DNA from 2 places in the Piscibacillus salipiscarius genome. Region 1 is predicted to be linked to the other one. Evidence: riboswitches for the same ligand, from Rfam matches in the RefSeq annotation. Region 1 holds a riboswitch; the other holds the start of a gene.
The links. A riboswitch is a leader RNA that binds a small molecule or an ion and turns the genes downstream of it on or off. The one in region 1 is predicted to bind cobalamin.
Positions count from the first base shown of each region.

Region 2: linked by a shared signal. The riboswitch ahead of ACFSW4_RS03855 (ABC transporter substrate-binding protein) and the one ahead of ACFSW4_RS04635 (ribonucleoside-diphosphate reductase subunit alpha) in region 1 are both predicted to bind cobalamin.

Region 1 is NZ_JBHUMZ010000014.1:3,992-11,987, forward strand. It holds gene ACFSW4_RS04625 (carbohydrate ABC transporter permease) at 1-172, shown strand, start outside; gene ACFSW4_RS04630 (carbohydrate ABC transporter permease) at 185-1,027, shown strand; cobalamin riboswitch at 1,124-1,318, shown strand; gene ACFSW4_RS04635 (ribonucleoside-diphosphate reductase subunit alpha) at 1,452-3,722, shown strand; gene ACFSW4_RS04640 (ribonucleotide-diphosphate reductase subunit beta) at 3,735-4,775, shown strand; tRNA gene ACFSW4_RS04645 (tRNA-Leu) at 4,878-4,959, shown strand; gene ACFSW4_RS04650 (ABC transporter ATP-binding protein) at 5,110-5,850, shown strand; gene ACFSW4_RS04655 (ABC transporter permease) at 5,847-6,584, shown strand; gene ACFSW4_RS04660 (S8 family serine peptidase) at 6,816-7,996, shown strand, end outside.
Region 2 is NZ_JBHUMZ010000011.1:189,980-197,975, reverse strand. It holds gene ACFSW4_RS03865 (ABC transporter ATP-binding protein) at 1-742, opposite strand, end outside; gene ACFSW4_RS03860 (FecCD family ABC transporter permease) at 756-1,796, opposite strand; gene ACFSW4_RS03855 (ABC transporter substrate-binding protein) at 1,811-2,785, opposite strand; cobalamin riboswitch at 2,912-3,095, opposite strand; gene ACFSW4_RS03850 (helix-turn-helix domain-containing protein) at 3,202-4,443, shown strand; gene ACFSW4_RS03845 (enoyl-CoA hydratase) at 4,456-5,226, shown strand; gene ACFSW4_RS03840 (NADPH-dependent FMN reductase) at 5,247-5,804, opposite strand; gene ACFSW4_RS03835 (3D domain-containing protein) at 6,126-6,701, shown strand; gene ACFSW4_RS03830 (organic hydroperoxide resistance protein) at 6,798-7,217, opposite strand; gene ACFSW4_RS03825 (GNAT family N-acetyltransferase) at 7,281-7,996, opposite strand, start outside.

The DNA.
Region 1 (7,996 bases):
CGGGGGACCTAATAACGCAACGCACGTTATGGGTTCTTATTTATATCAACAAGCTTTTAAACAATACAACTTTGGTTACGGGGCAACAATTGGGGTTATGATTCTAGTACTTTCATTAATCACCGTACTATTACTACAATTCTTGCTTCGTAGAGACAAAGTAGAGTACTAGGAGGGGGAGCATATGAAATTATCAATCGGAGAGAGAGTTGCCAGGTTCGGTATTAGAATACCATTATTGATTTGGACGTTAGCCGTGCTATACCCCATCTTTTGGATGTTCCTAGGCTCATTTAAAACAAACGCTGAGATCTATGCGAACCCTTGGGGATTTCCTGAAACGTTTAATTATCAAAATTTCATCACGGCGTGGACAGAATATAATATCGGAACGAGCGTACTCAATAGTTTAATCGTAACAGCATTAGGCGCGATTTTATGTTTAGTGTTAGCCATTCCAACAGCATATGCTATTGAGAGGGTTCGGTTTAAAGGGAGTAACTTCTTATTCACGCTTTATATTTCAGCTATGATGATCCCAATGGTGCTGGCTTGGATTCCATTATTTTTCTTACTTGCTCAATTGAATATGCTAGATAGTTTAATAGGCCTTGCGATCGTTTATGCGTTATCACAACTACCATTTACGATTTTCGTGCTAACAAGTTTTATCAGTACGATTCCAAAATCGCTAGAAGAGTCAGCGGCGATCGATGGTATGTCGCCATACGGCATTCTGTGGAAAATCGTCACGCCACTTACGACATCCGGGATTATTACCGTCACCATCATGAACACGATTCAGTTCTGGAACGAATACTTTATGGCGCTTATTTTCCTGCAGACAGAAACCAACTATACACTAGCACTAGCCATTGACTACATTAGTAATGAAGCGCAGTACACCAATGCTTGGGGAACGTTATTCGCAAGCCTAGCGATTGCGATCATTCCAGTCATTATTCTGTATGCGATTTTCCAAAGACGCATCACAAAAGGCATGACAGAAGGTGCAATCAAAGGTTAAATGAAAAATAATTTAAACCCTCTTGTGTTATGAGATTAAATCATCTATAATGCAAATTAACACAATATATTGTATTTGTGTTAATCAAAAATCTATATATAGTATTCTTGTTAAGGTGCTATTTGCTTAAAAGGGAATCTGGTGTAACTCCAGAACTGCCCCCGCAACTGTAAGCGCGGACGAAATGAATGACCACTTTGCAGGATCACTCAATAGTTGGGTGCCTGTAAGGGAAGGTTCAGAGTAGGCTGATGCGCAAGTCAGGAGACCTGCCTTAATGAGAAAAAGTTTCACACTCTTCGGGGATTGAGAGAATGAAACGATATACGCTAGCTTTACCTGATTTATATTCAGTATAGCTATACATATCGTTTTGTTCGCTTCTCCCCGCGGGAAGCGAATTTTTTATTTTGGAGGGAAAAAGATGCAGGTTATATCTAAAACAGTTCTACAAACGGAAGAGGGTACTGAGGAGTTCAATGGACAACATTTAAAAAACTACTTAGCATCGATCTTAAACCAGTTCGGTCATCTAGAATCTAATTCCTTTACGGAAAAAATCATTCAGGCCGTCACATCTAAAGAAACAATCACAAAAGAACAGATGACCAATGAAATTCTATTAAGAGGCCTTGAGAACATTAGTCCTGACGAGCCGGACTGGACATATGTCTGCGCACGCGTGTACTTAGATCAGCTATATCAAAAGGCAGCGGGTAATCGAGGTTACTCAAAGGCAGAGCCATATGGCAGCTTTTATGAGCTTACGAAGCACTTATCAAAGATCAACATCTATAGTGATCAGTTATTGACTCACTATGACGAAGAGGAATTTAAAGAGCTTGAAACTGTGATAGAGCCTGAACGTGATCGACTATTTACTTACATCGGGATCAGGACGCTTGCCGATCGATACTTGGCAAAAGATCACGAAGGTCGCGTGTTCGAACTACCACAAGAACGTTTTATGACGATTGCAATGACACTTATGATACATGAACCGAAAGATAAGAGATTGCAGCTCATTAAAGAAGCGTACTGGGCGATGAGCAACTTATATATGACCGTTGCGACTCCAACCCTGTCTAATGCAGGAAAAGCTCATGGGCAGCTGTCTAGTTGTTTTATAGATACGGTCGATGATAGTTTGCAAGGAATCTATGATTCGAATACGGATATTGCGAATTTATCTAAAAATGGCGGCGGAATCGGTGTCTATTTAGGTAAAATTCGCTCGCATGGAAGTTCAATCAAAGGATTTAAAGGTGTGTCGAGCGGCGTGATGCCGTGGATGAAGCAGCTGAATAATACAGCAGTTAGTGTTGATCAGCTTGGCCAAAGACAAGGAGCCATTGCCGTTTACTTAGACGTTTGGCATAAGGATATACACAAATTCTTAGACGCTAAGCTAAATAACGGGGATGAACGCCAGCGTACACACGATTTGTTTACAGGCGTATGCATCCCAGATCTCTTTATGGAAAAAGTCGAAGCGAGAGAAAGCTGGTATCTATTTGATCCACACGAAGTTAGAAGCGTGATGGGCTATAGTTTAGAAGACTTTTATGATGAGGAAGATGGAGAAGTTTCGTTTAGAGACAAATACGAAGAATGTGTGAGGCAACCTGATTTATCCAAAGAAGAAGTTCCGGCCATTGAGATTATGAAGCGGGTTATGATTAGTCAGCTTGAGACAGGGACTCCCTTTATGTTTTACCGTGATGAGGTCAACCGAAAGAACCCGAACAGTCACAAAGGCATGATCTATTCATCGAATCTATGCACCGAAATCACGCAAAACCAAAGTCCGACCACGGTTGAAGAACAGAAAACAAAGGACGGCAAAATTGTCGTAACTAAATCGCCTGGTGACTTTGTCGTCTGTAATCTATCAAGCATTAATCTTGGCCGGGCTGCGTCAGAAGATGTGTTAGAAAGGCTCATTCCGATTCAGATTAGAATGCTAGATAATGTGATAGATTTAAACACAATTCCAGTCTTGCAGGCGCAAATTACGAACCAAAACTATCGTGCTGTTGGACTCGGTACGTTTGGGTATCACCATTTGCTTGCGCTTAAAGGCATTCGCTGGGAGTCAGAAGAAGCGGTGAAATTTGCGGACGAGCTATATGAACGAATTGCTTATTTAACGATTAAGGCAAGCCATGAACTTGCCAAAGAAAAGGGAGCCTATCCTTATTTTGAGGGGTCGGAATGGGAGAGTGGCCATTATTTTGAAAAACGTGGCTACCATTCTTCTGAGTGGCAAGAACTAATGCAAGATGTCCAAAAACACGGCATTCGGAATGGCTACTTATTGGCGGTTGCGCCGAACTCGAGTACAAGCCTAATTGCAGGAAGTACCGCAAGTATCGATCCGATTTTTAAAAAATTCTACTCAGAAGAAAAGAAAGATTATAAGATTCCGGTCACGGCACCCGATTTAAGCGCGAAAACATTTTGGTTATATAAATCAGCCTATGACATGGACCACAGCTGGACGATTAAACAAAACGAAGCACGCCAGAAGCATATTGATCAGTCGATATCGTTTAACTTTTACGTCAAAAATCATATTAAAGCTAAAGAATTACTAGCGATGCATCTGTCAGCCTGGAAAGCCAAATTCAAAACGACCTATTACACAAGATCAACGTCATCAGAAATCGAAGACTGCGAAAGCTGCGCATCGTAAGGAGGAATTATTATGACTGAAACGATACAAAAACGACGTTTATATGACTATCAAGCACCGAATGCATCAACAGGGATCATTAATGGAGAAAGCTCCAATGTGCTTAACTGGGATGATGTCAGATTTAGCTGGGCATACCCGATGTATAAAAATATGCTCGCCAACTTCTGGACACCATTTGAAATTAATATGTCTAATGACCGTAAGCAGTGGCCAGAATTAACTAACGACGAACAAGAAACATTTAAGAAAATCATCGGGCTACTAGCATTCCTAGATTCGATTCAAACGGACTATTCAGCTAAAGTAGCGGATTACTTAACGGATTCGAGCTTGTCAGCCTTGATGCAAGTCCTGTCGTTCCAAGAAGTGGTTCATAATCAGTCGTATTCCTATGTCCTATCGTCATTAGTCGATAAAGATGAACAAGACCGCATCTTTGAATACTGGAAACATGATGAAGTGCTGCTGGAACGAAATCAGTTTATCGCAGAGGGCTATGACCGATTTGTAGAGGTACAAACGCCTCAAGCATTCATTGAATCCGTCGTCTATGATGTCGTGTTAGAAGGCTTATTCTTCTATGCTGGCTTTGCGTTCTTTTATAACCTTGCCCGAAACCAGAAGATGGTCTCAACGAGCACGATGATTAATTACATTAACCGTGATGAGCTTATTCACGTGAATTTGTTTGCGCATATTTTTAAAGAAACTTTGAATGAGAACCCAGGATTAAATACAGAAGAGAATAAACAGTTTGTGACGGATACCTTTAAAAAGGCTGTTGATCTTGAAGTCAAATGGGGTCAGCATATTATTGGGAACAAAATTGATGGCATTAACATGGATGAACTAGAGGAGTACATTAAGTATACAGCGAATAAACGATGTAAGCTATTAGGCGTCAATGCACCTTACCCTCATATTACGGAGAATCCAATGAAGTGGATCAAGGCTTATAAAGAAGTGGACGAAGGCAAGTCAGACTTCTTCGAGCAAAAATCCCGTCAATATACGAAGGTATCTGACACCAATGGATTTGATGAATTATAAACAGCAAGAAGGCAGGGTGGAACTGCCTTCTTCGCTAATTTTAGAGATTGACTAAACAAACTAAATCATGTTATATTTATTCTTGTCGTAAATATTTCACATGCCGGTGTGGCGGAATTGGCAGACGCGCACGACTCAAAATCGTGTTCCTCACGGAGTGTCGGTTCGAACCCGACCACCGGTACTATAACTTTTTTGTAGAACAAATTTAAAAGACACTTTAAACACCCATGAGCATTATTACATTAATGTTTATGGGTGTTTTTGTATGTGTAGTCATGAGAAATAATGATGTTTGAATTGAAAGTCAATATAGGTGAAAGGATTGGTAGTCTTGTCTAAAGTAATAATTCACGCCAATGAATTGACGAAAAGATATGGGAGTCATATAGCTGTAAATCATATAAATTTAGAAGTATATGAAGGTGAAGTATTTGGTATTATTGGTCCGAATGGGGCAGGTAAAACAACATTCATCGAGATGATTACTGCATTTAGAAAACCGGATAATGGAAGTGCACAAGTAATCGGTCTAGACTCACAAAACGACTTTTATCAACTACGGGAAAAAATTGGTGTGCAGCTCCAGCAAGCAAGTCTATATGAAAAACTCAAGGTAAAAGAGGTACTGAAACTTTTTGCTTCTTACTACAAGAAGAATCGCCCTATAGAAGAGTTGGTTTCTATGTTGAGATTGGAAGGGTACTTGAATAAATATATTAAGCACTTATCTGGTGGTTGGAAACAACGTGTATCTTTTGCTTTGGCTCTAATTAATGATCCCGACATCGTAGTATTAGATGAACCCACCACGGGACTTGACCCCGAAATAAGACGAGATATATGGAGTATCATTCAGAAGCTAAAGTCAGAAGGAAAAACTATTATTTTAACGACTAATTATATGGAAGAAGCACAATCCCTCTGCGACAGAATAGGTGTATTAAAAAAAGGAAAAATGGTAGCCTGTGGAACAAAGCAAGAACTGGAAAAACTGCTTCCAAGTAAACAAGGAAATCTTGAAGATGTATACATGAACTTGACTGGAGTGATGAGGGAGGAGACTCGTGCATGAGTAAAATGATAACGAACCATATGATTGCAGACTTAAAGTTATTTTTGAGGGATCCTATGGCTCTGGGCTTTACGTTCGTATTACCTGCAGTTTTGTTTATTATCTTTGGAAATATATTTGGAAATGAATCATATGGTGGAGTGGAATATTTCGATTTATACATATCTGCTATGATAGCAATCATGATTTTAAATATCGGGTTGTTTACTATTGGCCTTCAACTAGTGATTGATCGGGAAAAAGGTGTTTTAAGGCGGCTAAAAGGTACTCCATTACGTCCGTGGGTTATGTTTTTAAGTATCCTAATGAAAGCAATTATCGCGGCAATTGTTGGTGCAATTGAAATTATGGTCATTGCCTATTTTTTATTCAAAGTCCCCATGACAGAACACATAATGTCTTATTTTTTAATGCTTGTTATTGTAACTGTGGGCTTTTGTAGTTTCTGTTTAATCATTACAAGTGTTTCCAAAACAGCTGGTGCAGGTTTAGGAATAGCTTTCGTTCTCATGTATATTATGTTATTTCTTTCTGGCGTCACAATTCCTTTAGAAATATACCCAGAAACTGTTCAGACGATTGCACAATTTGTTCCATTATATTATGTACATGATGTATTACAGCTCGTGTGGAGAGGAGCATTTTCTTTCTCAGACATTACTAGTGTCTTAGCACTCGTATCGTTTGCTGGAGTATCTGTTTTAATATCCAACCGATACTTTAAGTGGGAGTGATCTAAGTAATAACAGGTAGTTACTTCCTTCATTTCAGCTCTTAAACTCTGAATATATGGGTTTAAGGGCTCTTTTTATTAGATAATATAAAAGTCGAAAAATTAGAACATTTTGCTCATGAAAATAGTCAAATAATGACAAGATTTTTATGTCGTATCCTGTAATCTATTAATAATTTGATAGTTTACTAGACGAAGCTATCTTAAATTAATAGAAATAGGAGGGGTCTTAGTGACAAAACGATTACGGAGCATTTTATTTCTTGTTTCGACAATAGTGTTAGTTTTGAGCACTTCTTTATCGACAATGTCTATAGCTGAATCTCAAAACAATTCCATTCAAGACAGTTTACAGCAATCATCAACTCATAAAATTGACAACAAAGTTAGAGAACAGATGGATAGCAGTGATGAACTATCGCTTATCATTATATTAAATCAACAAATTGATGCTGCTAACATAATGAAACAAGCAAATAATAATGCAGATGAGAAAAAAGCACTAGGATTAAATAGGAAGCATATGGTGCGTTCAGAAATTTTGACAGAATTAAAGGCAAATGCACACCAAACGCAAGCGCCTTTGCTAGAATTATTAAGCCAAGAGCAACAAAAGGGAACAGTTAAAAAATACAATTCCTATCATGTTATGAATGCCATTTCTTTCACCGGCTCAAAGGAAGTCATTGAAAAGGTTGCTTCCTTTAAGGAAGTGAAGAAAATTTATTTAGATGAAGAACGAAATTTGGTAACAGACTCTGACTTAAAGAGAGCTTCAAGCGATGAAAATGTACAATGGAATGTCAGTCAGGTATTAGCACCAAAAGCATGGGAGTTAGGAATTGATGGGGCAGGAGCTGTTGTTGCCAGCATTGATTCTGGTGTTCAATGGGACCATCCAGCCCTAAAAGAAAAGTATCGTGGCTATAATGCAGGAGACGGAACAGTTGATCATCAATATAGTTTTTTTGATGCGGTAAGTGGACAAGCAGAAAGTTATGATGACAATGGACATGGAACCCATGTAACAGGATCAATGGTCGGAAGCGAACCTGATGGAACGAACAAAATTGGTGTTGCTCCTGGGGCAAAGTGGATTGCGGCGAAAGCTTTTGATACAGAGGGTAGCGGTTCAGATTCTGATATTTTAGAGGCTGCAGAGTGGATTATGGCGCCTGGGGGTAGAGTTGATATGGCTCCAGATGTTGTCAATAATTCATGGAGTGGTGGACCAGGTGTCAATGAATGGTTTTTAGAGGTCGTTCAGACTTGGAGAGCCTATGGCATTTTCCCGGTATTTGCAGCAGGAAATGCATCAATTTTATATCCAAATGGTCCCGGTACTATTGCAAGCCCGGCTAATTATCCAGAATCTTTTGCCGTTGGTGCAGTTGATGAGGAAGATGCTTTAGC
Region 2 (7,996 bases), on a different contig from region 1:
TGGTTTTAGGATGTCTCACGATTTCTGGATGCGCGTGATAAACGTTTTCTAATGTCTCTTTGGCTATAATTTGTTCACTGGAACCAGTGCGGACAATTTTACCGTGGTCCATTAAAACCAATTCATCACAAAACTGAGCAGCTAAGTTCAGATCGTGAAGAACCATGATGACAGTTAGCCCTTCACGCTTTTGCCAATCTTGAACCAACCTTAATATATTCATCTGATGCCCAATATCCAAGAAGGTTGTTGGTTCATCTAGTAATAAAAGCTGAGGTTGCTGAACCATTGCTTTTGCAATCGCAACGCGTTGACGCTCCCCACCGCTTAACGTGTCGATTAGCTGATCACGCAAATTAGAAAGTCCTGTTATCTGTAAAACGTTACTTACTAAATCATGGTCATGCTTACTTTCCCTTTGAAAAAAACCTAAATGAGGGTAGCGTCCCATTAAAACCGAATCATATACCGTAATCGGATATGGTGCTAAACCTTCTTGCGTCAACACTGCCATATGTTTAGCTAGTTTTTTCACAGACCACCCTTGAACATTTTTTCCCATAAAATTAATCTGGCCTGAACTTGGCTTTTCTAATGCAGAGATTAACTTTATAATCGTTGACTTCCCTGCACCATTAGGACCAATTAGCCCTATACACTTACCTTTTTGAACATTGAGATTAATATTTTCAAGTATTGGCTTTCCGTCAACTTGTTTACTAACGTTTATGATCTCAAGCATTAGAATTTACCTCCTAAAAGAACCCTCGTTTAGCACGCCTTAATAAATAACCGAAAAACGGTGCACCTAAGAAAGCCGTAATAACACCTAGTGGTAGTTCACGTGGTGCTAAAATCGTGCGGGCTACTGCATCCGCCCCAACTAAGAAGATCGCACCACCTATAATTGATAATGGCAAAATCACACGATAATCTGCACCAAACATAAGGCGAATGATGTGAGGTACGACTAACCCAACAAATCCAATTGCACCAGAGACAGAGACAGCTGCACCTGTGACGATGGAAGCTAAAATTAATAGCAGGAATCTTGTACGCTGTACTGAGACTCCACTATGATGAGCCGCTTCTTCACCAAGACCTAACATGTTTAATTCTTTAATAAAAAACAACGATACAACCGAGACAACTAGAATAATCGGGAAAATAATTTGATTATAACTCCAGTCAGTTAGCGCCAGACTGCCCATCATCCAGAAAACAATCGTCTGTAATTGTTCGTTTGATAAAGCTAAAACTAATGACAAACAAGCTCCGACAAACGATTGTACGACTACTCCAGCTAATATAATCGTCTCAAGTCGCACTTTTTGATTCACTCGTGATAAAAAATAGACAACAAGTAAACTTACAAAGCCGAATAAAAATGCAACTGCTGGAAGAGTGAATTGACCTAGCCACAATGTCTGCAATCCAAATACAATAACTAAAGCCGCTCCAAATGATGCTCCTGATGATACACCTAAAATAAAGGGATCTGCTAACGGATTCCTTAGAACACCTTGGTAAATCGCCCCAGCTAATGCTAAAGCTGCCCCGACGGCTGCACCCAATAATACTCTAGGCAATCGAATATTCCAAACAATTGTCTCCGTTGATGTATCCCATGTTTCACCTATTAATTGATCAAATCCTGGAATATTCGAAAGTATAATTTGCCAGACAAGCTGCCAAGTTATATTCGCAGCTCCTAGTGTGACGGACAGACTCATCATAGCCATTAATATTATTAAGAATACAGGTATCCATAACCAAAGGGAATGTCTATTTTTCACTATTTATACGTCCTTTACTTCATTAAATCTGGATACAATGTTTTGGCTAATTCTTTTAAGCCTTCAGTTAACCTTGGTCCAGGTCTTGTTAATAAATCTCCATGCATGTCATAAACCTGTTCTTTTTTAATAGCCGTTACATCTTGCCAATTCTCTCTTTTCATCACTTTCGTAACGGCATTGTCTACATAATAACCATAAGTCGTGAATATAAATTCAGGGTCTTTTTCTAAAATAACCTCTTCGCTGACTTGTGGCCATCCTTCTTGATCTGAAATGATATTTCTACCACCAGCTAAATTAATTAATTCATTAATAAAGGAACCTTCGCCACCTGAGAATAATTCAGGGCCAACTTCAACCCATACACGCTTCTTCTCATCTTCACTTAACCCGTTAACTGCATTTTGAACGTCTTCTACATCTTGCTTCATATTTGAAATAATTTCATCAGCTTGATCTGTATGACCTGTTGCCTGCCCAACTAGTTGTATATCTTTATACACTTCATCTAAATTTTGTGAACCTAGCACTAACACTTTAAGTCCTGCGTTGCGCATAGCATCGATGTCATCAGCATTATTAACATCAGCCACCACTAAATCAGGTTCTAAAGAAACAATTTTTTCAATATTAAGCTGTTGATCGCCTACTTTTTCAATATCTTGAACCTCTTCAGGATAATTAGCCCATTGTGACACACCGACTACCTCATTACCAGCTCCAACTGAAAATACAATCTCAGTTGCACTCGGAATAACCGATACAATCTTTTCAGGTTTTTCGTCAATGGTTACATCTGTTCCTGATTTATCCGTTAAGGTAACACTTTCAAACCCCGTACTTGAAGACTCTTCACTATTCTCTTGTTCTGTTGCTTGGTCTTTTTCATTCGTACTCTCATTATTGTTACTTTCTTCTCCTTGGCAAGCTGTTAACCCGACAACTAAAACCAATGTTACTAACCATAGCCATATCTTGTTCTGCATCTAAATCTCCCTTTCTAAATTAAAAATACCCCCGCTTTCCAACGAATCTTTGGAAAACGAGGGCATGATGCCACAAAACTACGATTAGAACATCTATCATAGCCGTTCCTTTAAACCCGAAGGAAAACGAGCTAAAACAAGTGGGCAGGTCTCCTGGCTTAGGGTCATAGCTTCTAATCCCTTCCCATCCTTTATGGACAGTGGTTAATTAGTCGCTTCCCATACACAGTGGCGGGACCGCGTCGGATTCTAACCGAACTTCCCTTTTAAGTAAACATAAACTGTTTACACCAACTTGTTCCAATTTATTCAATTTGATATATCTATCTTAATCTTATTCTTTTATGAAGTCAATTCTATAAAACTTTATTATTTATGGTAGAATCAATCTAGATACATAGAAACGGGTGATTATAATGGATATCGGGGCCATCATACAGTTTTATCGTACGAAACATGGACTGACTCAAAAAGATCTTGCCAGTGGAGTATGTTCAATTTCGTATCTCAGTAAAATAGAAAGTGGAGCCATTGAGCCTAAGACCGATACTATCCAATTAATCTTTGAACGTCTAGACATGGACTATGAGAAGATTACATCTTATGATGAAAAGAAAATTCATGAACAGATTGATTTACTTTATCAAAATATTACTGAACAGAAATTAGATAAAGCAAAGGACTTTTCAGATGAACTTGAAGAAGTATTAACACCTTTTCACGAACCATATGTTCAGAACTATTTCGAGCTCATTCACTTTTATTACCTAATTACCGTTAATCCAACTGAAAAATATAACTTGAACTTTCAAGAGTTGCTTAGATTAGAAAATCACTTTGAAGGCAAGAAGCTATTTTATTTTTATAAAATCGTAGGCTTTTATTATAACTGCCATTTAAATTCTAAAAGAGCGAATGAATATTTTCACAAAGCAGTTGAGATCTTAGAAGATTTTAACCTTAAAGATCCAGAAATTTATTACCTGCTCGCATTATCATATATGGGTATGCAGAAGCCTATTTATTCGAATTATTACGTCGGAATTGCTCTTGAGCAGTATGCGAATGACTTAAAATATCGTAAGGTGACAGATTGTTACCACTTACTAGGTATTAACTATTTAAACTTAGGTGCTTATGACATTTCAGAGACTTACTTCAACCAAGTGCTTAAGTCAAAACCAATGGGTGATTCACCAAAAGTTAGGTCGAGAGCCACTCACAATTTAGCAATTCTTTACTACCGAAGAGGCAATTTTGAACACGCCTTAAAGCTACTTCATGAAGCACTAGAGCATCATTCTCACCTTTATGACATTGTTCATTCCAACTTAATTATTGCAAAAGTATACTACGAACAAGGAAAATCAGATTTAGCTAGAGAATATTTAACAAAGGGAGAAGATTTACTTCAAGGCACCAATTTAACGAAGGTCCGCCATCGTTATTATATTCTAAGGCATCAGTTATCAGATGAAACTCATAACGAGAAGTTCATTGAAAGATGCGAAAAAGTGATTCTCCCACATTATCAAACAATTGGTGAGACTGGCCTTATGAAAGAACTGCTTCATTTACTGGCAGAAATATTTACCGAAAAACAAGATTATGAAAAAGCTATTGACTATTACAAACAACTTAATGAAATCAAAATATAATGAGGTGAGTATATGAATAAAACAATTAATATTCTTAAAGAAGGCCCTATAACAACAATTAAACTTAATCGTCCTGATCAATTAAATGCAATGGATGTCGAATTACTAACAGAGTTAAATGACGAGCTTCAAAAAATTAAAAAAGATGACTCAAAAATTTTAGTGTTAACCGGCGAAGGGAAGGCTTTCTCTGCAGGCGGCGATATGAAAACCATGCTGCAAGAATCAGATCCTGAAGGCTTTCAAAAAGTAATGGGTATTATAAAAAATATTGTGATTACCGTTTATTCAATGCCAAAAGTTACGATTTCGGCTTTAAACGGAGCAGCTGCTGGCTTAGGTTTAAGTGTTGCATTAGCTGCTGACTATGTGATTGCTAAAGAAGATGCTAAAGTAGCAATGAACTTTATTGGAATCGGCCTCATTCCTGATGGGGGAGGTCACTTCTTTATGGAACAAAGGCTAGGGGCTGTTAAAGCTAAACAGACCATTTGGGAAGGTAAAATGATGACAGCTAAGGAAGCGCAGTCAATCGGCCTAGTCGATTTCACAGCAGATCAACTTGACTTAGCCTTAAGTCACTATTTAAATAAGCTACAGCAATCACCATTACAATCCATGATCACGACTAAGTTAATTATTAATAATAAGCAGCTTCCACAACTTGAGGAAGTGCTTAACCAAGAGACTCAAGGACAAGCAAAAATGCGACAAACACATGATCACAAAGAAGGTATTGACGCGTTTCTAAATAAACGCGAACCACAATTTATAGGGGAATAAGTAAAAATCGACTGACTTTACTAGAGGTCAGTCGATTTTTTTATGTCTTGGCTTAAGTCTAGGTATTTAACAAATACTTCGCTTAAGTCCTTAATACGCTTTTTTACATCTTCATCTACTAATTCTTTTGTTTCTGAAAAATGAGCAGAGTGGGTATAAACATAATTCGGCGTTGTTAAACAGCGAAAATAATCTAATATAGGTTTAAGCTGATTTTCAATAACTAAATGGTGTTGAAACGTTCCACCGTTCCCCATTAGTGCAACCGGCTTATAACGCATACATTTTGGTGATACTAAATCAAACATATTTTTTAATGCTCCAGGAATCGACCCTTGAAAAACAGGCGTTGCTATAATATAACCGTCTGCATGTTCAACCATATCGATTAGCTTCTTTGTATCCTCGTTATAATCATCTTTAGGTCGACCATCGGCAAATTCCATTTTGAAATCTTCTAAATAAAGTGTCTCTATTTGGTGCGAAGTGATTCTCTTTGTTAGATGCTTTTCTGCTTCTTTTAATAAATGCTTTGTCTTCTCTCCCGCAACTGTGCCATTAATCAGTAGAATCTTCAAGGTGACTTCCCCTTCCTAACCATTATATCTGTCCTATTTATATTAAAGTTAAGTTTTACTGTGTTTGTAATAAAAGTATAAAACCAAATAACTACTAAACGTCAACTCATATAACTTATCTAAGTCTATTGTCACACTTCATAGTGGTACTTTGTCATCACAATGTTACATTCTTGTACAAGCATTGTAATTGACTTAGCATTCTAAGTTGTTATACTTGGCAATGGTCTAAAGGAAGAGTGTTCCTATAGGGCCATTTTTGGGGACGAGAAAGTAAATATAGACTTTTGTCATATTGACATAATAAATGGAGGTTTTTTTATGAGTATACGACTAGTTAGTGCCTTCGCGTTTTTATTAACGTTTGGTGCACTAATGATGTTGAGTACTCCATTAAGCGCAGCTAAGATACAACCGACAACATTAGATAATAACACTGGAGCACAAGAACATCATGTACAATTCTTTTCAAAAGCCAATCACCAATTGGCTAAAAAAGATGAGATAAAATTAATAAAGCCTGAGCCCAAAAAAGAGAAAGCTCAGCAAACACAAGAAAAACAAAACAATCAAGACATACAACAAGTTAGTAAAGAAAGCCAGAACGGTAAACAAATGTACGTCAAAGCAACTGCCTACACTGCATACTGTGACGGGTGTAGCGGTACAACCTATACTGGCGTAGACTTAAGGGCAAACCCTGATCAAAAAGTGATCGCCGTAGACCCAGATGTGATTCCGTTAGGTTCTCGCGTATGGGTTGAGGGATATGGAACAGCAATTGCTGCTGACATCGGAAGTGCCATTAACGGTAATGAAATAGATATCTTCATGCCAAAAGAAGCAGATGCTTTGAGATATGGCGTCAAACAAATTCGAATTAGAATTTTAGATTAATAAACAAGCCTCTGCTGAGAATGCAGAGGCTTGTTATTTTATAAACCACTATAAAGTAAAAAAACCGAGGGCACCCCCTCGGTTTTACTATAATAACTATTTAGCTTTTGCTTCTAAATCAACATCCACATTGCCTCTAGTCGCTTTTGAATAAGGGCAAACTTGGTGTGCTTCTTTCATTAATTCGTCAGCTTCTTCTTGGGAAACACCGCTCATTTCAGAAATAAGCTTAACTGAGATCTTAAAGCCTCCATCTGAAGAATCTTTCATAAAACTTACTTCAGCAGTCGTTGTAGAATCAATATCTTTATCATTATTCTTGGCAACTAAGTTTAACGCACCATCGAAGCAAGTTGAATAAGTAGCAGCAAATAATTGTTCAGGATTTGTCCCTGTTTCATCTGTATTCTCTGTTGGCATAACGACATTTAAATCAATGATGCCATCGTCTGATTTAACGTGACCACCACGACCACCTTTAGCTGTTGCTTTAGATGTAAATAGTGTACTCAAAATACCACTCCTTCATTTTATGTTCTAGTTACTTCATACCCTAAAATTACCATTCTCATTCATCAACTATAAAATCTTTTGCATATGAACTTGTTCGATAGTCTTATTAAAGCCCAGTTCATTTAAAGCATTTAAAAGAACTGTATCTCGATTTGGATAATTAATAACATGGCGTTTAACACCATCGCGATCCAACTTAAAAATTTTATGTAAAAACGTTAACATTAAGAGTAAATCATATTCTAAAATGGGTTCAATTCCAACTTGATACAGCTGAACTGACTCCACATTGCCGTAAACATCATACCGTTCCTTTGTCATAGCATACCCAATTGGTCGTTCCCTGTCATATAAAATATAACCGATTCCTTCCTTTAAACTCTCCATCTGATTCTGCCAAGGCATGTCTTGCTGAAAAAATGAAAGTGATCGTATCTTTTCTCTTGGAACTCTAACACATTCTAATTCGTAATCATGAATAACCGTGATATCTTGATTCTCTTGAGGCCCTGCATAAAAACCCAAACGTTCTATTAACTCATAACCATGTTTTTCATATAGATTAATGGCTCTTTCATTTGTCGTTATGGCTTCAAGATTAGCGACGTTAACACCTTGTTCGTGATATACCGCTTGTACTTCTTCTATAAGCGTATGACTCAGCCCCGTCCCTCTAAACTCTGGAAGGATACCTGTACCACCGTTCCATGCATAAACTTTGTCATCATGCTTCCTAAAACCATTCATTACAATCGCTACGGGTGAGTCAGCATCTAATGCTA